2 regions of the Rothia sp. HMSC08A08 genome follow, and region 2 is predicted to be linked to the other one. Evidence: riboswitches for the same ligand, from Rfam matches in the RefSeq annotation. Region 2 holds a riboswitch; the other holds the start of a gene.
What was found. A riboswitch is a leader RNA that binds a small molecule or an ion and turns the genes downstream of it on or off. The one in region 2 is predicted to bind thiamine pyrophosphate.
Positions count from the first base shown of each region.

Region 1: another riboswitch for thiamine pyrophosphate. It lies ahead of HMPREF3164_RS02465 (bifunctional hydroxymethylpyrimidine kinase/phosphomethylpyrimidine kinase); the one in region 2 lies ahead of HMPREF3164_RS07400 (ECF transporter S component).

Region 1 covers NZ_KV793057.1:115,219-131,307, forward strand. Annotated here, with positions in the region: gene HMPREF3164_RS02450 (ABC transporter ATP-binding protein) at 1-1,658, shown strand, start outside; gene HMPREF3164_RS02455 (hypothetical protein) at 1,771-2,853, opposite strand; gene HMPREF3164_RS02460 (DUF6318 family protein) at 2,906-3,670, opposite strand; TPP riboswitch at 3,869-3,993, shown strand; gene HMPREF3164_RS02465 (bifunctional hydroxymethylpyrimidine kinase/phosphomethylpyrimidine kinase) at 4,094-5,737, shown strand; gene HMPREF3164_RS02470 (NAD(P)H-dependent oxidoreductase) at 5,849-6,403, opposite strand; gene HMPREF3164_RS02475 (NAD(P)H-dependent oxidoreductase) at 6,651-7,199, opposite strand; gene HMPREF3164_RS02480 (slipin family protein) at 7,409-8,191, opposite strand; gene HMPREF3164_RS02485 (transposase) at 8,351-9,160, opposite strand; gene HMPREF3164_RS02490 (nitric-oxide reductase large subunit) at 9,166-11,577, opposite strand; gene HMPREF3164_RS02495 (lysophospholipid acyltransferase family protein) at 12,038-12,718, shown strand; gene uvrC (excinuclease ABC subunit UvrC) at 12,810-14,783, shown strand; gene rapZ (RNase adapter RapZ) at 14,887-15,777, shown strand; gene yvcK (gluconeogenesis factor YvcK family protein) at 15,777-16,089, shown strand, end outside.
Region 2 covers NZ_KV793076.1:935-16,051, forward strand. Annotated here, with positions in the region: gene HMPREF3164_RS07355 (hypothetical protein) at 1-960, shown strand, start outside; gene HMPREF3164_RS07360 (DUF2247 family protein) at 1,060-1,587, shown strand; gene HMPREF3164_RS07365 (low molecular weight protein-tyrosine-phosphatase) at 1,743-2,231, shown strand; gene HMPREF3164_RS07370 (nucleoside/nucleotide kinase family protein) at 2,235-2,882, shown strand; gene HMPREF3164_RS07375 (hypothetical protein) at 3,047-3,250, shown strand; gene HMPREF3164_RS07380 (regucalcin) at 3,412-3,837, shown strand; gene HMPREF3164_RS07385 (aminotransferase class IV) at 3,855-4,754, shown strand; gene HMPREF3164_RS07390 (energy-coupling factor transporter transmembrane component T family protein) at 4,844-5,644, opposite strand; gene HMPREF3164_RS07395 (ABC transporter ATP-binding protein) at 5,648-7,306, opposite strand; gene HMPREF3164_RS07400 (ECF transporter S component) at 7,397-7,996, opposite strand; TPP riboswitch at 8,053-8,155, opposite strand; gene HMPREF3164_RS07405 (DUF4235 domain-containing protein) at 8,455-8,688, shown strand; gene HMPREF3164_RS07410 (MFS transporter) at 8,914-10,308, shown strand; gene HMPREF3164_RS07415 (hypothetical protein) at 10,399-11,628, opposite strand; gene dcd (dCTP deaminase) at 11,662-12,258, opposite strand; tRNA gene HMPREF3164_RS07425 (tRNA-Gly) at 12,400-12,470, shown strand; gene HMPREF3164_RS07430 (hypothetical protein) at 12,721-12,906, shown strand; gene HMPREF3164_RS11205 (hypothetical protein) at 13,465-13,629, shown strand; gene HMPREF3164_RS07440 (MT-A70 family methyltransferase) at 14,083-14,934, shown strand; gene HMPREF3164_RS07445 (BglII/BstYI family type II restriction endonuclease) at 14,909-15,117, opposite strand, start outside.

The DNA of each region.
Region 1 (16,089 bases), on a different contig from region 2:
GTGCGTTCTTCACTTTTATGGTTTATGTGTTGAGCAGCGTCATGGGCGCGGTAGTGCCTCTGCAGATTGGTGCAACTGTTGACGACGTTGTGGCTGGTAAGTATGCGCAATTTCCGTGGAAACCTGTATTGATCATTCTTGCCGCTACTGTTGCTCAAGCCATCGTGATGCTTTTGGCTATGTACAGCGCCGCCCGTCTTGGCGCCCTCGTAACACGCCAAGCAAGTATAGATACCATCGATGCAACTCTAGATCTTGATGCGCGAACCGTCGAGGAATCCGGCAGCGGTGACCTGCTCACACGAGTGACTGATGACCTGTCTTCAGCCTCGAACGCCGTCAGCTTTGACCTGCTCGAAATTCTTTTTGTGATTCTGTATTTCGTAGTTTCTATGGTTTCACTTGCCGCACTCAGCGTACCTCTGAGCGTTATCTTCTTGCCTATGATTATCGGCTTGGGCGTGTTGATGGGATATTTTCTGCCGCGTCTTGCCCGTGAAAATCAGAGCGTGCAGGAGATTACGAGCGAGCTTAATAGCGTGCTGACCGAGAACGTCCGGGGCGCATCCACCATTCGTGAACTTGGGGTGCATGATGCTCGCAACGAAACATTCGAGGCTGATAACGATCGGCGTTATCGGGCTACACTCAAGATGGTGCGTATACGCCAGAATTATTACACGCTTGATGCTCTGAATGCGTGGTTCCCTACCGTTATCTGCTTGCTCTGGGGGTCCTTCTGCGTCATGCAAGGGTGGGCAACCTGGGGTGCCTTGGCGACTGCATCCATTATGGTTTTCAGCTTGAGAACTATGGCGGATATTTTGGGGCATCACGTGGGCAATATACGCATAATGCTGGTTAATATGGGGCGCGTGTTCGGGATTATTAATCTGGCGCAAGTGCAGCGTGCTCGGCGCAAAGATATTCGTAGAGCACAACATCATGAAACTTTGGGGAATACCACACATGTAATCGAGTGCTCCCATGTGTCGTACGGTTATTCTTCAGATGCGCTTGTACTGACTGATATTAATCTAAAGATTGCGCCTGGGGAGTGCTTAGCGTTAGTTGGGCGTTCTGGCTCTGGAAAAACCACGCTTGCAAGGCTCATCGGCGGTTCCTTGAGTGCGCTTGACGGTACAATCCGTGTGCTGGGAAAACCAGTTGGCAATGGGGAATTTCCAACTGACAAGTACGAAGATGGTAGGCCGCGACTACTGGTTTGTACCCAAGAAGCACATATTTTCTTTGGTACCGTTATTGATAATTTCACCGCTGTAGTACCAGAAGCCACCGAGAAACAGATCGGTGAAGCTCTGGATGCTGTTAGCGCTCGTTGGTGGCGTGAGCTTCCCCAAGGGTTGAAGACGCGTATCGGTACGGGAGAGCACGAACTCACCCGTGACCAGATTCAGCAGCTTGCTTTAGCGCGCATCGTCGCGGCAAACCCTCACGCGGTGATTCTTGATGAATCGACCACCCAGCTTGAGCTTGTGGACGCGACCGAATCATTACAGGCCGTGCTCGCGAATCGTGCTGTGTTGATTATCTCGCACGATGCGCGTATCGCATCCCTGGCAGACCGCGCCGTTTTGCTTCAGGAAGGCATGATTACCGCTGAGGGCACGCCCGCTGAGATTTTCGCTCTGACCTAGAAGATGATAGTCAAGAACCGTACACTCTCTGTCCTTCTCGTAGATGGGCACAACGGCACGATAGAGAAGAAAAGTGTACGACGCTCGGACAGGTTATAGAATTGGTTGGGATTTATTTTTTCTTATGGAGCCGCCATTCGGTATCGCCTGCTCCCGAGTCATCGCGATGCCAATGCTGCCCTGTCACCGGGTCAGGCTGCGTTAACTTTGGATTCGGATTATTCCGATCGGGCTCATCCGGATGTGCTGGGCATCCTCGAGCACCAGGGTCTTCGTGGCAGGTTTTACCTACAGAATGCACCTCGGTATCCCACACGCGTACTAGAGTGGGATCACTGCGAACCGTAAGCGAACCAACAATATTCCAGTCCCCACCTTTGAGACGGTACCGACCCTGATAGGTGACAGTAACGTAAGCATGATAGTTGCCGGATTCTTTGAAAGCATAGCTGGTGTCGGTGGGTTTAAAGTTACGTTTGCTCTTGTCCCAGACAGAGCCTTGCGCGGTTCCTGAATCCCGCGTTGTGTACACAGGGTCGCCGGCACCGTACTCATAGGTATAGGCAACGGGAACAGCTTCTATCGTGACTTCTTCATCGAGGATAGTAGTATCACGTGCTTCGGTTTTAACACCGGTCACATAGAAGTTTGTGTTGATCCCGGTATTGACGTGGGGCTCATGCCCGTCGAAATGTAGTGCGGGTTTTGTGGTGGTAAGTTCGGCGAGTTGCTCCCGAACCTGGTGCTCTATCTTTTGGGTGCGAACTTGGGCGTTATCGGCAGTAGGTTCGTTTTCAGGTGTGTTTTGGTCTGCAGGATCGTTGGGAACGCACGCTATACCGCCGTTTCCTGACTGAACGACACCGTATTGTTTATAGTTGCCTGAATCGTCAATGGGTAGGGGCACACGGGCTACTTTACCGGGTTTCCCTTGGTAGATACAGGGCGCATCTTTAGAAGCATTGCCATTGTAGACATCGAAGGTATTTCCTACACTACTCACGGTTGCGGGAGCGTTAGAGCCTGTATCAGGTGTAACTATGGGTGCTTCTTGGCTCTGATATCTGTTAAATTCAGATTGCTCATATTCATTAGGTCCTTGCTGGTCAGGTTTATTGGATGAAGAAGACCGCCCAATGACTGTTATTTTTCCTCCTTTAGCATCGCCAGAATAATCAGTAGCGAAGGCAGACATAGATAGTGTTGGACAGAGAAAGAGCAACGTTGTGACGCAGAAGATGTATTTCTTATTTGACATTGACATCAAGTTTCTCTGTACCAGCAAATGACCAATGGCCATTACTTGTCTGGAATACAACACCAAACTCAAGAATATTGTCGTTTTCTTGAGAAGCGGGGAATGAGAACGTTTTGTACTGCTCGTTATCTAAGATAACGTAATCATTCGAAATTATTCTGCCAACAATGAGGTACACATGATCGCTGGGCGAACGTAAAGTTGAGGGATCGGCGACAATCTTGCGAGTGCCTCCTACGACCCAGCCTCCCTTATCGTACAGACGCTGCATATGGTTACAGAATTTTTCAACTTCTTTGTACCCTGCGGCAGTGTAATCTGCGTAAGTTTGTACATCTCCGGTTTGGGTAGCGTAGTTTCCTAAAGCATTCCAATAATCGATGAAGTGCATAAGCGCCTCCGGTGTCTCAATCCCAATATCTTCGGGCTTTTTGGGCTTGGGGACGTTCTGCGCGGGTCCTTTTTCGTCTGCAGGACGGTACTCACCTTTGGGCGCTTCAGAGCCACCAGAATAACCCTTAGTGAAGGTCGGATGCGCCTGTGCCTCAGGTGAGGCAGATTCGGTACCATGTGGGCTGGAGCGACCGTCTGTAGTGTTGGATGCTTCGGCACGAGCAGGTGCCGTCTCATGTGCTTGCTCTCCGCAAGCGGTCAGGAACTCAGTAACGCAGATCCCCGATGCGAAGGCTATCAAGGCACGACGGTTGAGGACTTTTTGAGGCACACTATTGTGCCTAAGGGCAGGAATGCTCATCAGTGAACTTTCGTGGTTGGGTGAATATACAGCAGGCCGCAGGGGAGCGCGACCCTTTTCAACAGTACTGTTACATGTCAAGAATAAGAAATATTACTTTATAAGAGTTTGAAAATTACCAAAACTTAGAGATATGTGCACGGCAATGACACATAAAGTCCGTGAACCTATTGAGCCCAACAGCATATGCTACAGTGAAAACGCGATATGGGGTGCTCCATTTTGTAACGGATACACAGCACGGCGCTGTTGTCTGGAGCTGAGATATACCCATTGAACCTGCTCTAGTTAGAACTAGCGAAGGGATATCGAACCGTGGCAGAGCAGCCTTAACCTTCTTTCTGAAACACCCGATTCATCATTATCTAGATAGCGTGGTGCGTTTGCAGCGATGCCACGCCCATCCCAAGGAGACTTATAGCTATGACGCTATTAAACACATCTACGCCTCGTGTGCTTTCCATTGCCGGAACCGACCCTACAGGCGGTGCTGGAATCCAGGCTGATCTCAAGTCTATTGCCGCAAGCGGTGGTTACGGTATGTGCGCCACAACCGCGCTTGTCGCACAGAATACACAAGGGGTTCGCAGCATTTTTGCTCCACCTACCGAGTTTTTACAGGAACAGCTTGCGGCAGTTTTCGACGATGTGACTGTGGATGCCGTTAAAATTGGTATGCTCGGCGATGTTGAAACTATCACCACCGTCAAGACCTGGCTTGCAGAACATCCGGTACCAGTGGTGGTACTTGATCCGGTGATGGTTGCCTCCAGCGGCGATCGCCTGATTAGTCAAGACGCTGAGCAGGCACTGCGCGAATTGGTGGCGCAGGCAGATGTTATCACTCCGAATATCGCCGAACTCGCGGTGCTTTGTGAGAGCAACCCTGCCCAGACTTTGAAGGAGGCGCATCACCAGGCGGCTCAGCTCGCGGGGAGCACTGGCACGACCGTGATTGTTAAGGGCGGTCACCTGACGGGGGAGGACGCTGGAAACTCGGCTGTTTTCCCTAATGGAACTCATACACATGTGGCTACCACTCGCGTCCAGACAAAGAATACCCACGGTACCGGGTGCTCACTCTCATCAAGTCTTGCTACCCGCCTTGGACTTGCTCTTGTGAATGGCAATAATGAGCTGAGTGTACGAGTACTCACGAACGCGCTGGCTTGGAGCACCCGGTGGCTCAACGAGGCTATTATCGCGGGTGAGGAACTGCACGTGGGCAGCGGGCAGGGTCACGGACCGGTCGATCATCAGGCACGTGCTCGCCGTTTGGAACATGCAGCCGATACGAAACCGTGGGAGCACTTATACGCTGATAAAAATCTTACGGGCGAGAGCCCCAAGAATTTGGTGAAACCTGCGCAGCGGAAATCCCCAGAGTCGAAGGTAGCCCCGGCGGGTCCGTGGACTGCCGCCCTGTGGCAAGCTACCGGTGATATTTGGTGTGACATTCTCGATTTGCCCTTTATTCGCGGGCTGGGCGACGGCACGCTTGACGAGGATTTATTCGGCTTCTATTTAGACCAAGATGCGCAGTACCTTGCCCAGTATTCTCGCGCCTTAGCTACTCTTTCGGCACGTGCCACCTCACCGCAAGGTCAGGTGCATTGGGCTGCGGGTGCCCAGGCGGCAATTGTTGAGGAATCGCTTTTGCACGATGAATGGTTGGCGGCGCATCCCGCTATTCCTGCGGAGCAGGGGGGTATTCGGCGTGGTGCACCTTCGGCAGTGACAATGGGGTACACGAACTTTTTACGTGCTACTGCTGCTGGCGAGGATTATGTGGTGGGCGCAGCTGCGGCGCTTCCATGCTACTGGCTGTACCTTGAGATCGGTTACCGGCTCTTGGAGAAAACCCACGAGGAACATCCGTACAATGCCTGGATTTCGGTGTATGGCAGCGAAGAGTTTGCTGCAGATGTGCGCCGCTGCGTGGCGGTTGTTGAGGAAGCATTTGAGCAGGCTTCCCCCAGTCAGCGTGTTGCCGCCGCGCAGGCATATATGAGCGCATGCCTATATGAACGTGACTTTTTCGACCAGGCTCATAGAGCGTTGCGGTAAACTCACACCGTCCGGCCCCACGCGAAAAAGTAAAAAAGGCTCTTTATCCATATAAAGCGTATTTTTCACCGCTTGATTCGGATAAAGAGCCTTTTTAGCACGTAGAAGGGACTATGCCCCCAGAGCCTCCAGACGCTCAATGAGACGCTTGCCGTGATCCTCACCGATGGCGCGAGCAACAGCGGGGTTATCGGGGTCGCCAGTGGTGCCGTAGCTGTATAGTGGCTCCTCAAGAGGCATACCGGTAAACGCTGCAGTGTTCTCAAACTCGGTCAACGTGGCAGATACGTCGCGTGGCAGCATGGTGCGGTAGACATCTTCAATAGCGCCAGCGGTTGCAGAGATCAGAAGCTTCTTACCCTGCAAAGCGGTGCCGTTTTCTCCATACGCGAAGCCGTACTCGAAAACGTCGTCAATCCACTGCTTCAGCAGAGAAGAAATTGAATACCACATCACCGGGAACTGCAGAACGATGACGTCTGCTTCCACAAGTGCCTTCTGCTCAGCAGGTACGTCAAACTTACCGTTTACACGCAGCTTGTCGAGCTCACGAATCTTGACGTTATCGCCGAACCGTGCCCGCACGGCATCAAGAATAGCCTTGTTAGCGTTAGAAGTCGTAAGGTCAGGGTGCCCCGAAATAATCAGGATATTAGACATAGTCATCCAATCTAGTAAACATCAGAATCATGAGCTTGTGAGTGCTGATTCAAGTATAAGCTCAAGTTTGCCACCTTCGTATATTAGCACGCTATTCTCTATGTCTGCCTGTGAACATTATGCCGAATCTAATACATACTGCTAACAAGCTTTTAGTTTTCCAGAAGGTGTACGATGCACAACATTACCCATAAAATGCATGATAAATACCTAATGCGATGGAGCCGAAAAAGAAAATAGCAACCGCAATATACTAAGCCCGCAAGGATTCTAACCTAGCGATGAGCTTGGTGCCATGATTCTCACCAATAGCCCGTACCGCTGCGGTATTCCCCGGATCGCTTGATGCGCCGTAGCTGAAAATAGGTTCTTCCAACTCCATACCCGTGAAAGCGGCAGTATTCCCAAAATCGGCGTATGTGGTTGTGAGCTCATACGGCAAAGCATCACGGTACATATTCTCGGGAGCTCCCGCAGTCGCAGAAATCAAGAGCTTCTTACCGCGCAGCGCCGTGCCTTGCGAACCGTATACGAAGCCGTACTCGAAAACGTCATCAATCCACTGTTTCAGCAAGCCCGGCACCGAATACCAGTACACAGGGAACTGAAGCACCACGATATCTGCTTCCGCGAGTGCCTTCTGCTCGGCTGAGACATCGAATTTACCATTCACGTACAGTTTGTCGAGTTCACGCATGTTTATCGCATCGCCAAAATGGTTTTTTACGGCATCAAGAACCGTCTTATTTGCGGTGGAATCTGGCAGGTTCGGGTGACCTGAAATAACAAGAATCTTTGACATGATAAATCCAATCTGTGTGCGATAAACAGGAAAGTTAGGAATCCAATATATCGAGCCTCAAGTAGAGCTGCTAGGTTCCTTGCTTATTTTCATGATTTCTACGCCCTGAGGTGAATAGGTTAAAGAAATATCCGGAACAAGCTATATTTCCCGAGTCTGTAGGAAAGAACTGTTCCGGATAATTCTGTGATATTTATCGAAGGCTGCTGTTACTTTTCTTCGTGAGAAGCACCCTTCAAAGCCCCCATAAGCGGTCCCACAATATCCAGCGGAAGCGGGAAAACAACCGTCGAATTCTGATCAGCGCCCAACTCCAAGAGAGTCTGCAAATACCGCAACTGTAACGAAGCTGGTGAATCACTGAGAATGTCAGAAGCCTCCTTAAGTTGAGATGAAGCCTCAAGCTCACCACGTGCCGAAATGATCTTGGCGCGGCGTTCACGCTCAGCCTCAGCCTCACGAGCCATTGCGCGCTGCATGGCCTCAGGAATCTCAATATCCTTGATCTCAACCAGCTCGACTTTAATACCCCACGGGCGGGTGCGTGAATCAATAATGCTCTGCAAATCCGCATTCAAATCATCACGATGCGCCAGCAAAGTATCAAGATCCACACGCCCCAACAACGAACGTAGTGTAGTCTGAGCGATCTGAGAAGTAGCGATCGGGTAGTTTTCGACCTCAAGTACGGCGTCTTTTGCACTAATCACACGGAAAAGTACTACCGCGTTCACGCGCGCAGGAACGTTATCTTTTGTGATAACTTCCTGCGGGGGAATGGTCAGCGTAATCACACGCATGTCCACGCGCTGCAGCGAATCGATGAGCGGAACCACCAGGTTAATGCCAGGTTTTAGCTCGGAACGCAGATGACCGAAGCGGAAAGAAATACCGCGCTGATATTCAGGGATGACCCGAAGGGTACGAATAATCAGAAAAGCAACGATTACAAGAATCGGAATAACAATCGAAAGAACGGTAAGAGAATCCATCATGTCCTCTAAAAAATATGTTGGTAACGGTCAGTAGGAATGACCTGTGTAGATGCGTGCTGAGAAAAAATCTAGATGCGGTGACAATACGCACCCCGATCTCTAGGTTACCAATTCATCAACGACGGTACCTTAGAAACCGGGGCGCGCATCCTCACACTAACGAGAGACTTCTTCGAGATTCTGCTCCTGAATAACCTCTGCGGTAGTTTTATGCAGACGTGGGGTAGAAGTCCCCTCGCCGCTCCACGCCGGACGATCAGGATCAATCTGCGAAGAACGCACAGGCAAAGTTGCAGTAGAGATTATCTGCTTACGAGCATCGTCGGTGCGGCGCTTACGCTCATTGCCAATACCGCCCCACTTGGCGGCAAACCTATCCATCTTAACCGCCACCGATTCATCCGCAGTAGACCCAGGAATATGTTTAGGATCTGCCACAAAGTTCTCAGGCGATTTGATGAGCTTGATGGCTAGGGGATAGGTGAGTGACAAGCAAGCCACAATAACGGCGGCTTCCACCAGCAGCTCCAAGGGAGCATGCCAGGCCAGAGCCGTAGCACCCACGATAATAGGACCGAAAAGCGCAACCGTCACGGCAAGACCGCGATGGAACTTACCCGACTCCGAGTAAGGCCACTCATCAACTTCACGCGTAAGTTCACGCCCATTAGACGAGACGGTGCAAGTGTCCTTAATAGGACAGGTATTGCACACGCTCGGCTTGGCGCGGTAGCGCATCACACGATTATCCGTATCAAACGCTACCGGCCATAGCCACTGATCCTCGGGGCAGAGCCACGCATCGTTACTCTCGTGGTAGGTGAACCCGAAAGTCCGGGATGCCACGAAACGTTGGCTTGTGCGCTTAGCAAGAATATCGAAGCCCCACCCGACGGCGACTAGCCCCAGCGCATAAACGCTGGATAGCCACACCATCAGGGATACTCCGGCAATTTGCTCAGGCATGATAGTCAGCCTCGACGATCGCTACGGTACGGACTGGTCTGTTCGGGAAGCTCGTCAGCAGCCTTAGCACCCGCAAACTCGGCAATACGCTCGTCATCCACCAACTCGTATAGCGGCGGCTCGGGGAGCTCCAGAACAGTTTCTTTGTTCTTCTGTGAGAAGTACGAAGTTATACCCAACCATGCGAGTTTGATCAGCGGGATGATACCAGCCAAGAAGATCACGTCGCCCGGTAAGCGCAGCCAATCCATAATCACAGTTGAACCATCGTGAATAAACGCGAAGGAACGGGCCTCGTAGTAGCCTTCACCCACGGACTTATACAACTGAGCGACACCCAGCGGCAGAAGCGAAATGAAGACCATCCAGATCAGCCCGATGTTCAAGGCCCAGAATGAGAACTTTAGCCCCTTCTCAGGCCATTTATTCTCAGGAATCAGGTAACGCAACGCAAACACCGCGAAGGCCAGTGCCAACATACCGTACACACCCATCATAGAGCCGTGCGCGTGGTTTGCGGTGAGTGCGGTGCCGATTTCGTAGTACGAAACAACCGGCAGGTTGATCAGGAATCCGAAGACACCTGCACCCAAGAAGTTCCAGAAGCCTACAGCAATAAGGAACATCACAGCCCAACGATGCGGGAACGGCTTGGTGCGATTGGAGTACTGGCGAGCCCCCAACTGCATGAAGCCCCACGCCTCAACAGTCAGGAAGGTCAACGGAATAACCTCTGCTGCCGAGAAGAACGCACCGAATGCCATCTGTTCCGAAGGAGTACCAGCGAAGTAGGTGTGGTGCATAGTACCAACCACACCACCGGCGGAGTAGAGCACTGCATCCATCATGATAATGGAGATAGCGATGCGCTCGCGCACCACACCCAAGAGTACGAAGACGTAGGCGACCATCACAGTGGTGAAGAGTTCGAGGAAGTCTTCAACCCACAGGTGTACCACCCAGAAGCGCCAGAACTCGGCGACTGAGAAATGGGTGCGCTGACCAGCGAGCATACCTACGGCGTAGAACATCGGAATTGCTAGACCTGAGAAGAGGAACAACCAAGGCATGGAGGTTTTCTTCCCGCTCTTGAGGCGTGAGCTAAGGGTACGCCAAACAATGACAATCCAGATGAACATACCAGCGGTGAGCAGAATCTGGAAGAAACGCGGCAGATCAAGGTACTCCCACTGCTGCGCAAAGATAGTGTTCTCGGGTATCCAGCCCTTTTGCGAGAACCATTCGTTGAGAAGCGAACCGAGCACCACAATAACCACGGCCACGAAGAGGACGACGGTGAGTAGACCTTGCTTCTTCGGCTCTTTGCGGGTAATAAGCGGGGCAATGAAGATACCACCAGCTAGGAACGCTGCAGCCGTCCAGAAGAGGGAGAGCTGTACGTGCCACGTTCGAGACACGGTGTAGGGCAGTAGCTCACCCATATTGATACCGAAGAACCCGTCTATTTCAACGCGATAGTGCTCGGTGAGAGCGCCCACCAAGGCTTGCAGGAGGAATAGAACAATAATCGTGATGAAGAAGAGTCCAGCTGCCTTCTGGGAGGGGGTGAGCTTAACTTCATCCGGCTGGCGGAAGTCAAGGACTGGGGCTTCTTCGCCATGCCAACCGATGGTGCGCGACCAACGACCATATATGGCAAACAACAAGCCGGTACCGCCAATGAGGGCGATGAGCGATAGAGCCGACCAAACCATGAGGTCTGCAGTAGGTTTATTATCAACGTTTGGTTCTGCGGGCCAGTTATTGGTGTAGGTGTAATCCTGGTTAGGACGCTCGGCGGCCGACGCCCATGCCGTCCACCCAAAGAATGCCGTCAAATCGTGCAGTTCTTCGTCGCTCTTAATAGCGTTAGGGAAAAGACCTAAGGAAGTATCACCACGGGTAAGGGTGTCCTTGTAGTGGTCTGTCATCAAGCTGAAACCCTTGGTCTGTCCTTCGGTCCAGGTAAGGGTTTTGCTGGATTCGTCGTATTTATTCTCGTGACGCCACTCGTTTTTAACGATTTCGCGCGGTTCTTGCTTGCCTTCTGAGCGGTATTTATCAACGGCGGCATCGGTGGTCTTGCGCAGGTACTCTGCGGTGAAATCCGGACCGATGTACGCACCGTGACCCAGAACGGAGCCGTACTGCTGCAAACCGCGGCTCTGATAGAGCTCCTGACCATGCTGAATCTGCTCAGCAGTTGCGATAACTTTACCGTCATTGCCGACGATCTTATCTGGGAGCGGCATAGAGAGCGCGTAGGTGCGCATCGCCAAGACGGCCATGATGGTAAAGCCCAAGAGCATCACAAACGCTACAGCCTGTACCCAGCCTTTTCCAGCGTAGGCACCGACTGCATCCGTGCGGCGGGTGATCTTGGCGATCTCCCCGCGCGTTACGGTTTTCTTAGCCATTTTGATGTGTCTCCAGTGTGCGTGGATTGATTTTTGTTAGTGCTCGCGGTAAGCATCTCCCATAATTAGGAAGCTCACAGAGGCACTTAGTTTTATTCTTGCATTACGAATACGAATTTAGAAAGTTTACAGACACGGTGTCATCATTATGAAAGAAATTACACAGGCAAAGTAAGAATAGTTCTCATATTGTGTATCGTTTGATATAATTTGATATATTAGCTGTGTATTTAGGTGAGCCTTATCTAAGAAATAAGCAAGGGTTTTGTGCTCTAATTCTGGTGGGGTACCGTAAGAATATGCATCTGCTTGAAATAATAAGAAAGTAAAGAAAACACTCCATAGGTTTTCATAATATCTTTGCTGATCCCGAGAAAGTTACTACAAGCGTCAAGCCTATAAAATCCGTATGGAATAATAAAGAACGGAGAAAACCACCAGAACCATAAGGAGTCCGGACATGCTGGCGTACAAGGCAGGGCAAAAAGTAGTAACGGGGCTACTGCGCACTGTATTCAGGGCACGGGTGACCGGGCTTGAGCATTTCCCAAAGAAGGGGCCCGTAATTGTGGCATCTAACCATCTATCCTTCCTCGACTCCATTATTATCTCCGCTATGATGCCCCGCCGAGTAGCATTCCTCGCGAAGGCGGAGTACGTAAATACACCGGGTATTCGAGGCAAGGCCATGAAGGCTTTTTTTGAGGCCGTAGACATTATCCCCGTGAACCGCTCCGACCGTTCGGAATCCCTTAAAGCACTCGATCTAGCTCTTGAAAAACTTGAAGAGGGTAAAGTCTTCGGTATCTACCCTGAAGGTACACGATCTCGTGACGGGTTTTTATACCGCGGCAAAATTGGTGTAGCCTGGCTAGCCCATATGACTGGAGCACCAGTAGTTCCTGTGGGTCTTATCGGAACCGAACGTCTGCAGAAGCCCGGCTCAAATATGATTTACCCTCACCGGTTTACCATCCGCGTGGGGGAACCCATGCATTTTGAGAAGACCGGCGAGAAAATGACCGGTAAACAGCGCCGTCAGACCACCGACCACATCATGGATGCTATCGCTCAGCTCTCGGGCCAAGCCCGGAAGGACGAATACAACGTTTCGCCCTCCGCCGAGCGTGACGCAGGGTAGCGCTTGCCAGTCTAAAAACGAGTACACTTAACCGCGCATCCTGATTATGGATGCGCGGTTATCTTGTAGTCTTACACCGTGAGGAGCGTTCGTGGCAGATCCCCAGAGCTATCGCCCAGCCTCCGGCGATATCCCAACGCACCCCGGTGTATACCGTTTTCGTGATTCCCACGGCAGAGTTATATACGTGGGTAAAGCAAAAAACCTGCGCAACCGACTGAGCAGCTATTTCGTAGCCCCAGAACGGCTGAGCCCGAAAACCTACGCTATGGTGCATACTGCCGCCAGCGTGGAATGGACGGTGGTTGGCAGCGAGCTGGAATCTCTACAGCTTGAATACACCTGGATCAAAGAATACAAACCCCGCTTTAACATAGCGTTCCGCGACGATAAATCTTATCCCTACCTTGCAGTCACAATGCGTGATAAATTCCCGCGAGCGCAGATCATGCGCGGTGATCGTAAAAAAGGTGTGCGGTACTTTGGTCCTTACTCACAAGTGTGGGCTATTCGTGAAACTTTAGATGCGCTTCTGCGCGTATTCCCGGTGCGTACCTGCTCGGAGGGAATCTTTAAACGTGCCGAAGCATCGGGACGCCCGTGTCTTTTAGGGTATATCGATAAATGCGCAGCCCCGTGTGTAGGGCGTGTGAGCCCCGAAGAACACCGTGAACTAGCAGATGGGCTATGCCGTTTCATGGCAGGGGGCGCCGAAAAATTTATTACCCAGCTTACCCGACGCATGAAAGAAGCTGCAGCCGATATGGACTTCGAACGTGCGGCTGTATTACGTGACGATATTACCGCGCTAACAAAGGCATTTGAACGTAACGCCGTGGTTTTATCGGACTCTGTTGATGCTGATCTTTTCGCCTTTGCTCAGGACGAGTTAGAGGCATCAGTGCAGGTGTTCTTCGTGCGCGGTGGGCGTATTCGAGGCCAACGTGGCTGGATCGTTGAGAAGGTTAATGACGGTGGCGAAACTGAGCTAATAGAGCAGCTTCTCGTTCAGGTTTATAGTGAAATGGCAGCAAATATTGCTAGCGCTGCAGCTTTTGACGAAGATTCCGGGTTAGACGCTACACAACATGAGATCCCCCGACAGATTTTAGTTCCTACTATGCCGGAGAATACCCAGCAGCTTCAGGAATGGCTCTCAGGTGTGCGTGGTGCCAAAGTCGATATTGCAGTACCGCAGCGCGGCGATAAAGCGGCACTGATGAAAACGGTCGCCGAGAACGCCCAACATTCCCTGACCTTGCACAAGAGCCGTCGTGCTGGGGATATTACCACCCGTTCAGCGTCGCTCGTGGAACTCCAAGAAGTCTTAGAACTACCGGACCCGCTCATGCGCATAGAATGCTACGACATTTCCCATGTGCAAGGTACTAACGTGGTGGCCTCCATGGTGGTTTTTGAAGACGGAATGCCCACCAAAAGTGCCTACCGCAAATTCTCGATCACAGGGGATGCTGCTCGTGACGACACCGCCAGTATGTATGACGTCATCACCAGGCGATTTAAACGCTATCTCGCCGAGCAGCAGCAACGTGCGGAAGCACCTTTGTCCTCGGGAGAAGTCGCGGCGGATAGCTCGGCACAAGAACCAGCTAAATTTGCGTATCCGCCTAATCTGGTCTTAGTTGATGGCGGTCCACCTCAAGTTGCAGCCGCCCAGTCCGCCTTGAGTGACCTCGGTATTGAGGATATCTACGTGGTAGGTATCGCAAAGCGCCTCGAAGAGCTGTGGTTACCCGACGATGATTTCCCAGTGATTCTGCCCCGTACCTCTGAAGCGCTATACCTTGTGCAGCGTATTCGCGATGAGGCACACCGTTTTGCTATTACGTTCCACCGCGCAAAACGAGGTAAAGCTATGGTGGCTTCTGCTTTGGACTCTGTGCCCGGATTAGGCAGTGTCAAGCGTGCAGCGCTTATTAAACATTTTGGGTCGGTTGCTAAAGTACGGAATGCCTCGATTAAAGAACTCCAACAGGTTTCAGGCGTGGGGCCTGCGCTCGCACAAAAAGTGCATGACCACCTCAACCAAAAGGAAACTGCCTGAAGTAGCACCCCGGGTATTTATGCACAGATAGCCGTCCGCCATAAGGGGTTGTCTAGTATGATGGAGAACTAGAGACAATTCGTATCAAAGGAGAAACTACATAATGAGTGGCGAATTGCTAAATAAATCGCAAAAACCCCAGATATTGGTAATTACCGGTATTTCAGGCGCAGGTCGTAGCACTGTTGCTAATGTCCTTGAGGATGAGGGCTGGTATGTGATTGATAATATTCCGCCACAAATGCTGGAATCGATCGCGGAACTCGTTACGCAGGATGGTGCCAAAGTTCCGAAGGTTGCACTGGGGATTGACGTACGAGCCCGCGCGGTTTTCGACGACTTACCAGCGGCTATTGAAACTCTTCGCAAATCCGACGTTGATTTCTCGATGCTTTTTCTAGACGCCAAAGATGAAACTATCGTGGCTCGCTATGAGGCACAGCGTCGCCCCCATCCGCTTCAAGGAGAAGGTCGCGTACTTGACGGTATACGTGCCGAACGTTCCCTCTTCGAGGGGCTTCGACTCGCCTCTGATCGCACGATTGATACCACGGGCATGAATGTGCATGAGCTTGCACGCACAGTACGCGAGATGTTTGCTGACGGACCGGATAAAAAACTCAACCTTACTGTCATGAGCTTTGGATTCAAATACGGATCACCCACAGATGCGAACTTCATGGCAGATATGCGCTTTATTCCAAACCCGCACTGGATTCCTGAATTGCGTCCGCTCACCGGACAGGATGCCCCAGTACGTGACTACGTGCTCAGTAACTCTGGGACTGAGGAATTTATCAGCAACTACCTGGAAGCTCTGCGTCCGGTTCTGGAAGGGTACCGTCGCGAAGGAAAATACTACGCCACCATTGCTATAGGATGCACCGGCGGGAAGCATCGCTCGGTCGCTGTCACGGAAGAAATCGCTCGGCGCCTGAGCGCATTTCCCGAAGTTAATGTGCACGTGTTGCATCGTGATAAGGGGCGTGAGTAATGGCACGCATCGGTCATTCACCTGACCTGCCTGTCGGCTCTGATACTCAGGGAATCCCGAAGCTGCCCGCGTTACCAACTCAGGCTTTACGGCTTCTTAAAAGTACTCACCGCGTTACCAAAGTAACAGCTTTGGGGGGCGGGCATGGACTTTACGGTTCGCTGTCCGCGCTTCGGCATGTCACAACAGATCTAACGGCTATAGTAACGGTTGCCGATGACGGGGGTTCATCGGGTCGCTTACGTAAAGAGATGGGCGTACTCCCTCCAGGAGATTTGCGTATGGCTCTCTCGGCCCTTTGCGATGATACCG
Region 2 (15,117 bases):
ACCGAAACCATCGCAAAGGAACGCGAAAAAATCGAAGCAGATAAAGCCAAAAACAAGCAGGATTATATACGACAGGTACACGCTGAGCGACGTAGTCGATACACCACAGCGATTGAACAGCTTTCCAACGATAAAGCCTCTATCCGCCTTGGCGGCGTCTACACTCTCGTGGGGCTGGTGGATGAATGGTTAGCAGATGAAATAGCCATCCCCAATATTGAGGAACGCCGCAAAGAAGGTCAAGTCATTATCAACAATCTCTGCGCCTATATCCGCTCACCTTTCCTTCTTGCAGAACGCGCCGAGCAACTAGATGAACCCTACGCAAAAGACCTACAGGAAGATTTCGCCGGAGATAAAGACAAGTTTGATGCAGACAAGCGAGCCTTTGCCCAAGAAAAAGCCGCTTTAGAAGAAGAATGCCAGATACGTCAAAGCATCATCAAAGAAATACGCGAGCACCTATCTAAAAATTATTCAGAATCAAGCTCTTGGTCAGATTTTGATTATGACTTCTCACACGCCCATTTCTTCTATCCTGTTAACTTCATCAACAGATATTTCGGTGCTTCATTAAATTTCTCCGGAGCGACCTTCGCCCAGGAGGCTGACTTCTTCAAGGCGACCTTCACCTGGCGTGCTGACTTCATCGGGGCGACCTTCACCTGGCGTGCTGACTTCTCCTGGGCGACCTTCACCCAGGACGCTAACTTCTCCTTGGCGACCTTCAAATACGAACCAATATTTGTATACACACTAGACAATAAAACCTATAAAGCGAGGTTCTCTTATAAGGTCAATCCAAAAAATTATAACTTCGATGTCTCTCCTAAGAGCTGCAAAATCGACACCGAAGAACAAGAATACAACGGCGTTACGTTCAGGATCCCCAAAGGTGCGATACTTTTCGACCCGGACGAACCTTCCGATCAGGAAGATAACAACAGCAACGACAGCTAAAACCGTCTTGAATAACGCAGCTTACATCCCCTAGGGGGTTGGTAATACGCCAAATGCTGTGTTACTCGCGGGGCTACAAAGATGGGAAGCAACTACTAGATGCTGAGTACGTATTACATAGGCTATGAAGGTATCAGAAAGAGTGCCCTCACCTGGCAGGGTTTACGCTGGGGGCTCGCGCAGGGATACATCAGCCGCGCGGATATTCTGCGATACGCATCCGATCGGCTGAAGGAAGACTCCAGTGACCTAGAATACAAGCTCTACCAGTGCAAACCCGAACACGCCTACCGGGTTGATGGGATTCTGTCCGAACTCGCGCAGCACGAAGACTCCCCTGAACTCACCAACCCCGACCCCGGAAGCACCGACCCCCGCCACGCGCTCTGGCTGTACCTGCTACTCAAACATGTGTATGAGCACCGCAAGAACTTTGACGACCCGCTGGGCGAGGTAGAAATTCTTTACGCCGATTTTGGCTACCCCAAGGATGTGACCCCGTTCGTGCGATACATGCCCCCGACCGACTATGACCCTTCAACATACACTCGCCAAGAGAACATCGACAGACTCTATGCTCTGTGGGAGGCGTACTTGCGCGAGGCTAAAACCCGTTTTGAGGTGTAACAGCCAAAACTTGCCTGCCTATCTAGAAGAGTTTTTTGCATTCAGAAGCGATAAGCTCTTCTGAATGCAAAAAACTCTTCTGAATAGAAACGACGCTTCGGCAGGCAGCCCTAATACCGCTGCCTTTCCTGTTCCGCTGGCATACACTTAAAACCATGTACCGCATCATGACTGTCTGCACCGGAAATATTTGCCGCTCCCCCGTGGGCGAGTACCTGATTCGTGAGCACGCGCGCCAGGCGGGGCTTGAGGTTGAGGTTGCGTCCTCCGCCATCACGGACTACGAGATCGGCAACCCCATCGACACCCGCGCCGGGCGCATACTCACCGCGCGCGGCATCGACCCCAGTGGGCACCGCGCATCCAGATTCGTTGCCGAAGACTTCGACCGCTACGACCTGATTCTGGCGATGGACACCCCGCACTACCTGCACCTGAAACAGCTTGCGCGCACCGAAGACGACAAAGCCAAAATCCGTATGATGCGCTCCTTCGACCCCGCAATGGCGGGCAAAAACCTGGACGAGCTGGGCATCTACGACCCCTGGTACGGGCAGATGCGCGACTTCGAGTACACGACCGAGCTTATCGACACCGCGGCGCGGGCGCTGATCGCCGAGCTGAGCGCAACCCCGCAGGACTAACGCATGGGTGTGTGGAGCACAGGTTTCGGCAACGGCTACGAAACCAACAACGTTGAAGAAATCTTGGAATTCTGCCTGAAAACATACCGCGGACTCGCCCTGCCGCCTACCGACGAAGACGGGATACCACTCGATACCAACGCCCTCAGCGACGCCGCATTACCGCTTATCATCGGTATCGACGGGCGCAGCGGAAGTGGCAAAACAAGGCTCTCTGAGCTCCTAGAGCAGTCCTTATCTGCCGAAGGAATCGGTGTGCGCGTGCTCCACCTAGACTCTATCTACCCCGGCTGGGACGGGCTTGAGGAAGGCACAAAAGCGTGGCAGAAAATCTCGCGGAACCTGCGCAGCGGCAAGCCCGCCAGCTACCGGGAATGGGACTGGCACGCGGATGCGCCCGGCACCGAACACACGATCGACCCCGCTCAGGAAACCGTGATTATCTGTGAGGGTGTGGGGGCAATCGCCGGTACCTGCGATGTGCGCATCGTGGTGAGGGCGCCCGACGAGCTGCGGTACAGGCGGGCTATAAACCGCGACGGCGATATGTACCGCCCGCACTGGGAACGCTGGGCGGCGCAGGAAGAAGCCCTCCTCGCTGCATACTCCGCCACGTATGCGCAGGCGGACATCATCTACCGCACGGCGTAGTAGCCCTCTACCCTGCCGTTTGCTGTACCCGTGTTTACCCTCCCCTGAGATAAAGAGCCTTGAAACGTGAATAAAGAGTTAGAAATCCAGCTTTATTCACGAACAAGGCTTTTTATGTGCCCAGCGGCGGCAAAAAAGTTTAGCACCCACGCCACTTACGCCGGATGCGCGCATCCGCCGTGATGGGCACGATTCAGGCGCTTCTGGGCGGACTTGCCGCGCCCCTGGTTTCGCTGGGCGGCGAGGGCTCCTATATGCCGATGGCGTTCTCAATTCTGGGCTTCGCACTGATGACAGCACTCGTGCTCTTCACAACCCCGCGTAAGGACGCCGACTATGCGGCAGACGGCGGCGAAGGTGGGCGCTAGCGCTTCGCATCGAGCGTGTTAAGACTTTGATCCCCAAGAAGCGGGTTTTTGCCGAAAAGGTGAAAAAATATCATCATTTTCGAGCAGAAACCCGCTTCTCCTCGTAATCGCCCTAGCTGCTGGTATCCTGATAAATCCTAAGATTTTTAAGGAGGCTGACCGTGAGCACTGACGAAAACCTCACAAGTGCAGAGATCATCAAACGGTTCAACCACTTCTACGACTGCTGGCTGGATTCGATCACCGTAACCTATGCAAAGGGAACAGCTGTTCGTCTGCGATTCTGCGCGGTGGACCGGACCCATGTAGACGGCGGCTGGGAGAAGGCCGCTACCGACGACGTCTGGCGGCACGTCACCGTAACCCTGGAAGATATTTCGGACTACCGGGTGCAAGGCCCGTTCATCAGCATATGCAGCGGGGTTCATGTTCTCGAACGGGACGGCAAAATCGGGCTCGATATCGAAGGGGACAACGACAACCCCGAAACCTTCGAGGACATCGCCGAGGCAGACATATACTTTATCGCCGAAAACGCCACCTGGGAGCTGGGCCCGCTCGGCGTGCACTGCTGTGAGGGCACGTGAGCCACTACACTGGAAACATGACTAGTTCCGTGATACTCCTAAATTCAGAAAACCCGCAAGGCGTTTCCGTAGACCCCACCCAGCCGCTTATCGGCGTGGAAGACCAAGGATTTACCCGTGGCGACGGCGTTTTTGAGACCATGCTCGCCGTTGATCGGCGGGTACGAAAACTTGATATGCACCTCGCCCGACTCGAATCTTCGGCGCGTATGCTCGACCTGCCCGAACCCGACCTGCGCCAGCTTCGGGATGCGCTGGCAAACCTTCTCACCCAGGCCGTACCCGGCGCTCACACGGAACTTGGCGAAGAGCATATTGTCAAAATCATTATCTCGCGCGGGCTGCCGAATGCTTCTGCGGGAATGCCCGCCGGGCCATACACCCTGCTCATCGCATCCCCGGTACCCGAAACTACCGTGAATCAGCGACAGAACGGCGTGAAGGCCATGCTGCTGCCGCGCGGGCACGACCCCGCCGACAACACCGCATACCCGTGGCTGTTGGCGGGCGCGAAAACCCTGTCGTACGCAGTCAATATGGCGGTTTTGCGGTATGTGCACAGCCGGGGTGCGGATGACGCGATTTTTATGACCGACAACCGCCGCATTCTGGAGGGGGCAACTTCGTCGGTACTGATGGCGCGTATCGAAAACGGTGTAAAGACGCTGTACACCCCCGAACCGAACCACGGAATCCTGCCCGGTACCACGCAGGGCGCTATTTTTGAGGCGGCGCGGCGCGACGGCTGGGAGCTAGGCTACGGTCCGCTGTACCCGCAGGATCTTTTCGAGTCAGATGGGGTGTGGCTCGCCTCGTCGGTGCGTCTGCTCGCCCCGGTCACGCACCTGAACGGTACGGCGTTAGCGCACGATGCGCAGCTCACGCACCGGTTCTTGGAATACCTGGCACAGGGCTAAGGTACAGGGAGCGGCGCAAGGCTGATACTTGCGCCGCTACCTCAGCCCGGTTTTTCAGACCCGAGTACCTGGCGGCAGCTTCGGTGCGGCTACTGCCACAAGAAACGCAAGGTTCCTAGTCCCAGCGAAACCCCGTAGGCGCACGCCACGATCACGGCGGCGGCAACCGCAACATACGCATCACGCCGGGAATAGGCGGGCACGCGCGCCCAGGAACGTTTGCCGGTACCGAAACCACGCGCCTCCATCGTGACCGCAAGGCGCGAACCGCGGCGAATTGCCTGTACCATGAGCGCGAAGGCCTGCCCTGCACCGGTTTTGATGCGCCCGAGCGGGCCCTGACCCGCACCCAGCCCACGTGCACGCCGTGCCTGCCCCAGCGTATTCCACTCCCCAAATAGGATGCCGACAAGGCGTAACGCCGCCAACGCGGCAAGCACGAAACGGGCGGGCAGGCGGAAAGTTTGGGCAAGCGAATCACCCAGGTCGGTTGGGTCTGTTGAGAGCACAAACGCGAAGGTCGGCAGAATCATCGCCAGGGAACGAATCATCATCGAAAACGCCGCCGCGAGCGACCCTTCCGTGATGGTGTTCAGCCCAAAATCGAGTAGTACGGCACCGGTTTTATTAACAAGGATCGCCACACTCCAGCCGGTGGTCAGCACCGCGATCAGGATAGGCCAGCTGCGCGCCAGCAGGTTTACCGGTCGAAACCCGACCGCAATAAACCCCAGCAGTTCCAGCCCAAAGATGATACCCGCGGTTATCGGGTCTTGAATGAGGATTGCCGCAAGAACCAGCACGCCCGCAACCACTAATTTGACACCCGCGTTAAGCCCGCCAAACCAGCTGTTGCGCTCAGCACTCGGCCCGAAAAAATCGGTATTCATGCGCTACTTCCCTTCCTGAAGACTCCGGTCTGCGGGCTCATGCGGCAAGCTTTCAAGCGTGATGCTCCGCCCGCCCAAAGCCGCCGTAAATTCGAGATCGTGAGTCACCGAGATCACCGCAACCCCCTCAGTAAGAAGCCCGCGAATCAAGCGCACCAGTTCGCCCCAGGTGCTCGCATCCTGACCGAAAGTCGGTTCGTCAAGAATCAGCACGCGCGGCGCCGTCGCCAAAGCGGATGCAACCGACAGCCGGCGTTTTTGCCCGCCCGAAAGCGTGAACGGGTTGGCATCTAAAAGCCCTTCTAAACGCAAGCGTTCGGCGAGGGAGGCGGTGGCGGCGGCGAGCGCATCATCATCAATTTTTTCGCGGCGCAGGGCGGCGAGGCGGCGTGGCCCGAGTTCGAGTTCTTCGCGCACGCTGCCGCGCACGAATTGGTATTCGGGTTCTTGGAAAACGTAGCCGATGCGCCCGAGCAGTTGGGCGGGGGTCCAGGAGGGAATATCCCAGCTGGCGGCTGTTTTCTCGCGGGTGAGGGAGCTTTCTGCCGTTGGGTTTTGGTCGAACTCGCGCAGTGCTTCGTGCGCGTGCAGGGTTCCGTTGGGGGCGTAGAGGAGCCCGGCGAGAGTGAGTGCGAGGGTTGATTTTCCGGCGCCGTTGGGGCCGAGAATGCTCAGGTGCTCGCCTTCTCGAATGCTCAGGTTAATGCCCCCGCGCAGGGTAGGAATATCCAGGGGTACGGATGCGGGTTCCGGCATGGTTTTGAGCTGTCGTCGGCGTGCCCGTAACTGTTTTTTGCTCGGGAATTCCCGCGTAATCGCAAGGTTTTCGGCGCTTAGGAGCATGCGCCCGCTCGGTACCGCAGCGGCGGCGGGTTCGGGAACATACCCGGGCACCCACACACCGTTGGCGATGAGGGTTTCGCGAGCTTGGGCGAGCACGGTTTCGGGCGCGCCGTCGTGGGTGATGCCTCCATCGGCACCAAGCACGATGACGCGGTCCATATGCTGCGCCCACACGCCCACCCGGTGTTCGACGACGATCAGGGTGGCACCGGTTGCCGTGACCGCCTGCACCACGGCATCGCGCACCTGCTGAACGCCTTCGGGGTCGAGGTTTGCGGTGGGTTCGTCAAGCAGAATGGCGCGCGGGTGCATCGCCAGGATTCCGGCGAGCCCCAGGCGTTGTTTCTGCCCGCCCGAAAGCGCATTCGTGGGATGCTCATGCGGCAGGTAGCCGAGCCCGACGGCGGCGAGCGCATCATCAACGCGCGCCCAGATTTCTTCGCGTGCGACCGCGAGGTTTTCGGGGCCGAAGGCTACGTCATCGCCCACGCGGGCGAGTACGACCGATGATTCGGGGTCTTGCTGCATGAGTCCGATGAGTCCGCGTGCGTCTTCGGGGTCTACGCCGTCGATGCGCGCGCTACCGCTTTGGCTCTGCCCGTCGTGATCGTGCAGCACCCCGGCGATAGCGTGCAGGAGCGTTGATTTTCCTGCGCCGGAGGGCCCCAGCAGCAGTACTTTCTGCCCGGGTTCGATGCGCAGGTTCACGTTCGAGAACGCGGGTTTTTCGCGCCCGGGGTGGTGCCAACCGAAGTTGTGAAGGTCGATTGCGGCACCGCGGGCGGGCGCATCGGGGGCGGTACTGTGGGGTTCGGTCATGGTTGCATCCTGGGTTGCGGGTGGTTCAGGATGTTCCGTGTTTGAGGGTTTGAGCGTTGAGATAGGCTGTGACATACGCCTGCCTGCCCGTTATCCGCGTGCGGTACGTGCCTGCACGCCGGAGGCTAGCGAGGCGAGTACCCCGGTTTTAGCGAGCGCTTTCGTGAGTCCCCAGGAGAGTACCCCGGCGAGTACAATTCCTGAGACGACCGCGCATACCACGTAGATGACGGCTTTGAAGATTTCCATGTCTGGGTAGTAGATGATGATTTCGTTGACGCCCATGAAGAGCCCGCTCAGTGCGCCTGCGAAGGCTGCTGTGCTGAGGTTCCAGACGCGGTATCCGAACACGGCGAAGGCGATTTCTGCGCCGATTCCCTGGAAGAATCCGGCGATGAGGATTGATTGGCTCCAGGCGCCTCCGGTGAGGAATACGGAGATGACGGCGGCGACGATTTCGCAGTAGAGCGCGGCGCCGGGCTTGCGGATAAGGTACCCGCCGAGCACACCGGCGAGCAGCCACATACCGGCGACGATGGGTCGGTATTCAGGAACCGCCGCGAAGAGTGTTTTAGTGGCGGGGTCTACGGCAATATCCCAGATCCAGAAGATTACCGCGCAGGCGGCGGCGACCACAGAGACGATGACGATTTCATTGACCCGCCAGCTGAGGCGAGATTTTTGAGACATATTTTCCTCCCATGATTGGAAGGGGAACATCCACACCCGTTGCGGGTGAGGTGTTGAGAAAACATATTTCGACTCCCTACGCCGGTACTAACCGGATCAGGTTCGAGGGTCTGCGTTGCACTCTCAGCGCCCGTCTGCGGCGCTCCCCTGTCGTGTTGCTTCGAGAGTTCGAAGCCTATAAACGTTTACATTCTATGCTGTATGAGTCGTTTTCTGTGAGTTCGTTGAGCTTTTGAATCGGTTTATGACAAGAACGTGCGGCAGGTCGGTAATATGATTCCTTGATTTGCCGCTAGTATACGCCTTTCAGACCCGCAATACTGTGCTTTTTCTCACATTCTAGAGTTTTTACCCCGATTTTTCGTGTATACGCGCGTTAAAACAGGTCATGTTCTCTGCATCTGAGCCGCAAAGCCGATAGGCTAGGGATAGTCACTTCTGATTTTTGAGGAGAAGATATGAACCCCGTAGCAAAGATTGCTATCACCGGTGCCAATATGGCCGCCGCCGCCCTGACAAGCAAAGGTCTTGGCGCAGCGTGGAAGCGTGTGACCGGTAACGAACCTCCTGCCATCGGCCCCGAGTCCGAAGACACTCTGCGCAATGTTATTGTGTGGACCGTCATCACCTCCGTGGTGGGTGCCCTGGTAAGCGTCGGTATTGCCCGCGCACAGCGCCGTTTCTTCTCATAATTTCACGGTGTATTTTGGGTGGATGCGCCGCCCCCGCAGCCTTCCCGCTGCAGCGGTGTGCGCATCCTTTCTGATGTGCTGAATAGTCTGCCTGTTCAGAAGAGAATAAGGCACTCGGCAGGCTGGGAGGCGATGCCTACGGCAGTGTCGCCGGGGTAAGCCACGAAACCAGCAGCAGATTGAGGGCGCCTAGCTGCGTCTTACACGAAAGTGAACACATCCGTTATGACCTCACACGTTCCCGATCACAGTACAAGCCGCCGTTCGGTCACGTCCTGGGTACTGTGGGATGTTGGCTCATCAAGCTTTGGCACTATCATGATGACCTTCATCTTCACGGTCTACCTCACCAGCTCCTATTTCGGGTCTACCGAAAGTGCTTCTGCAGCTCTCTCTTTGGGATTGACTGTCTCCGGGGTCTGCATTGCGTTTTTTGCTCCGGTCAGCGGCCAGCGCGCCGATAAATCCGGTACAGGTATCTTCTGGCTGGGTGTGAACACGCTCAGCATGGTGCTTCTTTCTGCTCTGTGTTTCTTCGTGGAACCTAACCCCGGGCACCTGTGGTTAGGCGTGATCCTGATTTCTGCGGCGAATATCTTCAGCGAATTCGCCGCCGTGAACTATAACGCCGTACTGCCGCGAGTTTCAACCCCGAACAATATTGGCAAAATCTCTGGAATCGGCTGGTCGGCGGGTTATGTGGGCGGTCTGGTGGCCCTGATTATCGTGTTGTGGGGGTTTATTTTTGAGCCTAATGGGCTGCACCTGAGCACCGATAACGCTTTCAATATTCGTGCGGTAACGTTGTTTTCCGCCCTGTGGTGCCTGGTCTTCTGCGCCCCCATCCTGATTCGGATGCGCCGACGCAAACACGTGTTGCCGGAGGTGCTGCCCACCCGCGAGCTCAGGTTCCTAGAACGCGGTCTCTCGCGTCTTTCCCCAGCGCGGCAGGGAGGACTATTCGCCTCCTATAAAGAACTGTGGCGCACCATTGTCAGACTTCGTAAAACTGCCCCTCAGACTCTCTATTTCCTGTGTGCCAGCGCTATCTTCCGCGATGGTTTAGCCGGTATCTTCACCTTCGGCGGTGTGCTGGCGGCTGGTTCCTTCGGATTCAGTACTTCGGATGTCATTATTTTTGGTGTTGCCGCCAATGGTGTTGCTGCCGTAGGCGCGGTGCTGGGCGGGTACCTGGATGACTATCTGGGCCCCAAAAAGATTATTATTTTCTCGCTGGTAGGCATCCTGATTGCTGCCGTGCCCCTGCTCTTGTTCCCCTACCCTATGACCTTCTGGATTTGCGCGCTCATTCTCGCCCTTTTCGTGGGACCCGCGCAGTCCTCGTCGCGTACCTTCTTGGCGCGTATCGCCGATCCCGGTACGGAAGGTGAGCTCTTCGGGCTGTATTCGACAACAGGTCGCGCAACTAGCTTCTTGTCCCCCTTGCTCTTCGGTCTGTTCGTCACGATTTTTAATGCTCAGGTGTGGGGTATTCTCGGCATTATGGTCGTGGTGCTGGCGGGCCTGCTGCTGGCCCTGCCGTTAGAATCGCCACAAGCGCTTCACCTGCGCAAGGCACGCCGCGCCGAAAAGAAAGCGGCCAAGGCGGCGCAGCGGTAGTTCTTTACTCACCTACACCCCTCCGACCTACGAGTCTTAACCCGCGAGCAGATAGCGAATTGCTATCTGCTCGCGTATTTATTGGGTTTTTTAGTTCGAGTCTTCTTCGGTATACAGCGGATCATCTACGGTGCGCATCGTGAGTATGCCGCTTTCGGATAGCTGCTCAACGACCTGGCGATGCGCATCCTCGGGCAACCCCTCAAACAACTCACGCATAACCTCGTAGTGCTCCCGCACCGTCAGTTCGTGAGCGGCGTTAATCCAGCACTCTGCCGCGAATGCGGAAAGCTCATCCAGTGAATCTCCGTGATGCAGCAGGAATCTTTCTCTATCCACCAGATACCCGGTGGTGCCGAACATGCGTTGAAGAACCTGCGTACCGTTAGGGTATACGTTCGGCAGGCGGTCGGGCACCTCAAAGGTCTCGTACTCGTCCACTCTCTCGGAGTTCGGGAGCACAGCATTCTCGGCGAGAAGTTCACGCACGAGCGGCTCAATATCTTCAACCTCGGAATACACCAGCCGCCATACGCCGCCGCACTGCTCAAACAGGCGAATAATCGAGAGCACACCTTCGGGGTTGAGCGCCACGCCGGAGGTCTGCTCGGCAATCGACATGAGCGCATCCCCCAGGCTCACACGCTCAAGATAGGGTTTCGTGGGCTCATCGGTGCGCCCCACCATGACGACGCGAGTGGCTGTATAGCTCGTATCCTCACAGTCCGCCGCGTTCAGACCCAGCTCAACGGGGTTATGCTGTTCCTTCGGCTCGTCGTCAGAAACAACCAGCGACAGCGGCTTTGGGTAGGGGTAAATCTCACGGTCGGCACCCACGATCGTGGTTTCGTCCGTCAGATAGGTGAACTTCTTCCCCAGATACTGCGCGGCAGTCGTCTTCCCCCGCCCCGAAGCACCCACCAGCACCAGCGCGCGCTTCGTAGCAGGGTCGCCAATGGCGGCGGCGTGCAACATAGTACGCTTACCCGCCAACTGCTGAATCATCGCAACCGTCAGATTAGACGTCAGAGTCTCCAACGCCTGCTTCTCGTTCTGAATATTAAGAATCTGCAGAATCCCGAACGGGTTCACCAGGTCGGGGTGCTCATCAAACAGATTCACGCTCCCATCCGTGAGCACAATCGCGTGCGCCACAGACTGGGTTGCCTCAAGGGCATCGTGCACACTATCGAAGAGGCGCGGGGATAGACTCCCCCAGGTCTGTACGATCTGCTCGCGCAGCGCATCGGGAACACCGGGACCAAAAATAACCTTCAGATCGGCACCGGCAGGGCTTAAAGCCATTGTCTTGAACGACAAGGTATCTCCTTGAAAAAATCATGCGGACGGCGACTAGTCGCCAGATTTCTCAACGGGGATCTCTGTACGGTGAAAGTTCAGGTAGCTGCGCGATGCGGTTGGTCCGCGCTGCCCCTGGTAGCGGTTTCCGTATGCGCCGGAACCATACGGATGCTCAGTCTCGCTTGTGAGCCGGAAGAAACACAGCTGACCGACCTTAGACCCGGGCCACAGCATGACCGGCAGGGTCGCCATATTAGACAGTTCCAGGGTCACGTGCCCTGAAAATCCGGGGTCAATGAACCCTGCGGTTGAATGGGTCAAAAGCCCCAAACGCCCGAGTGAAGACTTACCTTCCAGGCGAGCCGCCACATCCGCAGGCAGGGTCACCTGTTCGTAGGTGGAACCGAGCACAAACTCGCCCGGATGCAGAATAAAAGGCTCGTCGGGGGCAACTTCCACCAGGCGAGTCAGTTCTTCCTGCTCCTGCGACGGGTCAATATGCGGGTACTTATGGTTGTCAAACAGACGGAAAAAGCGGTCGATGCGCACATCGACGCTCGCCGGCTGAATCATCGAATCGTCAAACGGCTCAAGTACGATACGGCCGTCAGCAATTTCTCGTCGAATATCGCGGTCTGAAATAAGCACACTCTAAGGATACCGACTCCAGACTCCATACTTCACCATTGCTCAAAAAGAACAGCCGACAAGTCAAAAATAAAAATCTGCGGCAAAGTGTGCGAACCGAGGCAGCACACGCTACACTAGGTTAAGTCCGATCACGGATGCGCGGCTGTAGCTCAATGGTAGAGCGCACGCTTCCCAAGCCTGATACGCGGGTTCGATTCCCGTCAGCCGCTCACATAAACCCCTAGCTTCTGTTAGGGGTTTTCGTGTGCCCAATTTTAGACGGGAATCGCTTCCAGGCGCGGATTTGGTACCTCGCTCGCTCGGAGTCCGCGCCCTCCAGCCCGTCAGCCGCTCTTAAATGCTCTGGTATTTGCCAGGGCTTTTCATTTTCCTCAGCTAGCCCCGCGATAGAAATAATCGAATTTACAGTAAAGTCTATGTGTGTAGCAGTACGTTGATAATCTTTTTGTTAGGAATATTATGAATAATTCCCCCATACCTACCCCAGAAAACACGGCCTTCCCCACGAGCGAATATCCGCAATATAACGAAACAACTGAAGAGGCCATTGCAGAAACCCGAGCCATGATGGGTGGAGCGCTGACCTCCCAGCAGTACAGTTCGCCTCAGGAACTTTTCGAAGAACTTGATACCTCAGAGAGCTGACGTAGAAAACGCCTCATTTCGCAGTTTATGTACATCATCACAACAAGCTTGGCGACTTGGAGTGATGTGCCCTCTCCCTTCGCCTCCCTACCCGCAGTGAACGAGGATGAAGGCCAGCAGCGGGTTGGAGGAGAGGGGTTTGCCCCGATTGTCCGACACCGTGTCTGCTGACGCTACGGTGTACCAACCACAAGACCTCCTCATGGAGAGCGGTGGGTGCACCGATGTGGATGCCTCCTCCAGTGGCGGAAACACAGGGGACATCCACGCGGGTGACACTCGACGCACATATCGATGTGCGCGTCACCCGTGAGGAGCAACAACGCCATAAAGCGGCGTGCGCAACGCGCTGGACAGCCGTCACCATGAGGTCGAGGCACTAGCTACTCAGGCAGCGATGCCTCGGCCTCCTCCCGAGCTTGCTAGGGCAGTTGAGTAGGTTCGTCGTGTAAGGGTGAACTTGAATCGAGTCGTGCGTGCTGGCAGTGCTGTTGACGAGGACATCCTTCGCGGTGCAGTCGCTGATGTTCGCATGCTTCTCGGAGGCGAAATGAGCCTATGAGCACAGTCAATGTACAGCCCATCACGAGTGTACGGGCGGCAGGGAACTACGCGCTGTACGGCGCTGGTGTTTGGCGCGCTGAGCGCCATCTGGAGGCTCTGGAGGGGCATCCGTGGAGAGGTTGTACCTCGCGCTACTCCCCCTCACCGCAGTGCTTTTAGTTATCGGCAGGCTTACGATGGGGGGCTTCTACGCCCTTGGTTTCGGACCATTGCTGAGTTGGGTTTGGAGCTCGTTCGTTGTGGCAAACACGTGGTGGAGTAAAGCGCTGATAGCCGTAGGTACTCTCGGTGGGATTGCAGCGTTTGCGCCCGTCGTCTGGTGGGCGGCGAAGAAGATCAACGACGAGCTTCGAACATAGTGAAAGGGGGCGATGGAGATGAGGACAAAGCCGATCATGGGGTCGAGCTTGAGGATCAGCGCCGCGTGGATAGAACGACCGCTCTAAGCGCGCACAGCAAGCGAAGAGACTCGATGGTTCAGCATACAAAGGCGAGAACCCACTGGACTACCAGGCTTTGATAATGAGGCAGAAGCTGTGAGGGGGCATGACAGCACGCTCAGAAAAGATCTATTATTACTCAATTAGATCTTTATTTGGTAGACTGGGATCCATGCTTGATCCAATGAACACAAACGAGGAGTTCGCTCCCCTGCCCACCGTAGAGGGTGGGTTCCAGACCGTGCTTGCCGATCCCCCGTGGCGCTTCACGAACCGCACGGGCAAGGTTGCACCAGAACATCACCGCCTCGGACGGTACGGCACGATGTCGCTGGACGAGATCAAGGCTCTGCGGGTGGGTGATGTCACTGCGGACAACGCTCATCTGTACCTGTGGGTGCCAAACGCTCTGCTCCCTGAAGGGCTCGAGGTCATGCAGGCGTGGGGGTTCCGGTACGTCTCGAATATCATCTGGGCGAAGCGTCGCAAGGATGGTGGCCCCGATGGTCGCGGCGTCGGCTTCTACTTCCGCAACGTCACTGAGCCGATCCTGTTCGGCGTGAAGGGCTCGATGAGGACTCTCGCGCCAGGACGCTCAACGGTGAACATGATCGAGACGCGCAAGCGCGAGCACAGTCGCAAGCCGGATGAGCAGTATGACCTCATCGAGGCGTGTTCTCCTGGTCCGTACCTGGAGCTGTTCGCACGGTATGCACGTCCAGGATGGTCTGTCTGGGGTAACGAGGCGAGTAATGAGATCGAGCCACGGGGGAAGGCACAGAAGGGATATGGAGGTGGCGAGATCGACCGCCTACCGATCCTTGAGCCCAACGAGCGTATGAGCGAGTGGCTCTCAGGCCGAGTTGGCGAGCTCCTTGCCGAGGAGTATACCAAGGGCGCATCTGTGCAGGAGCTTGCGAATCAATCGGGGTACTCAATTGCGCGCGTGCGCACATTGCTCACACACAGTGGGGTACCCCTTCGCGGGCGCGGACGCCCTAAGAAAGGTCAGGTCGCATCGTAGGCGAGTTCTCGAACGTTTTCGGGCTGATCGCGATGGCGAGCAAGGGGCAGCCACCTCCGTCGCCCCGTTTCATACGAGGCAAGAGCTTCTCGAGGTTCGTGGTGGTCGTTGTCGCCAGCATCTTCTTCGCTTCATCCGACGACATTCCATGCTGGAGCCGTAGCTCAGTCGCGAAGGCGCGCA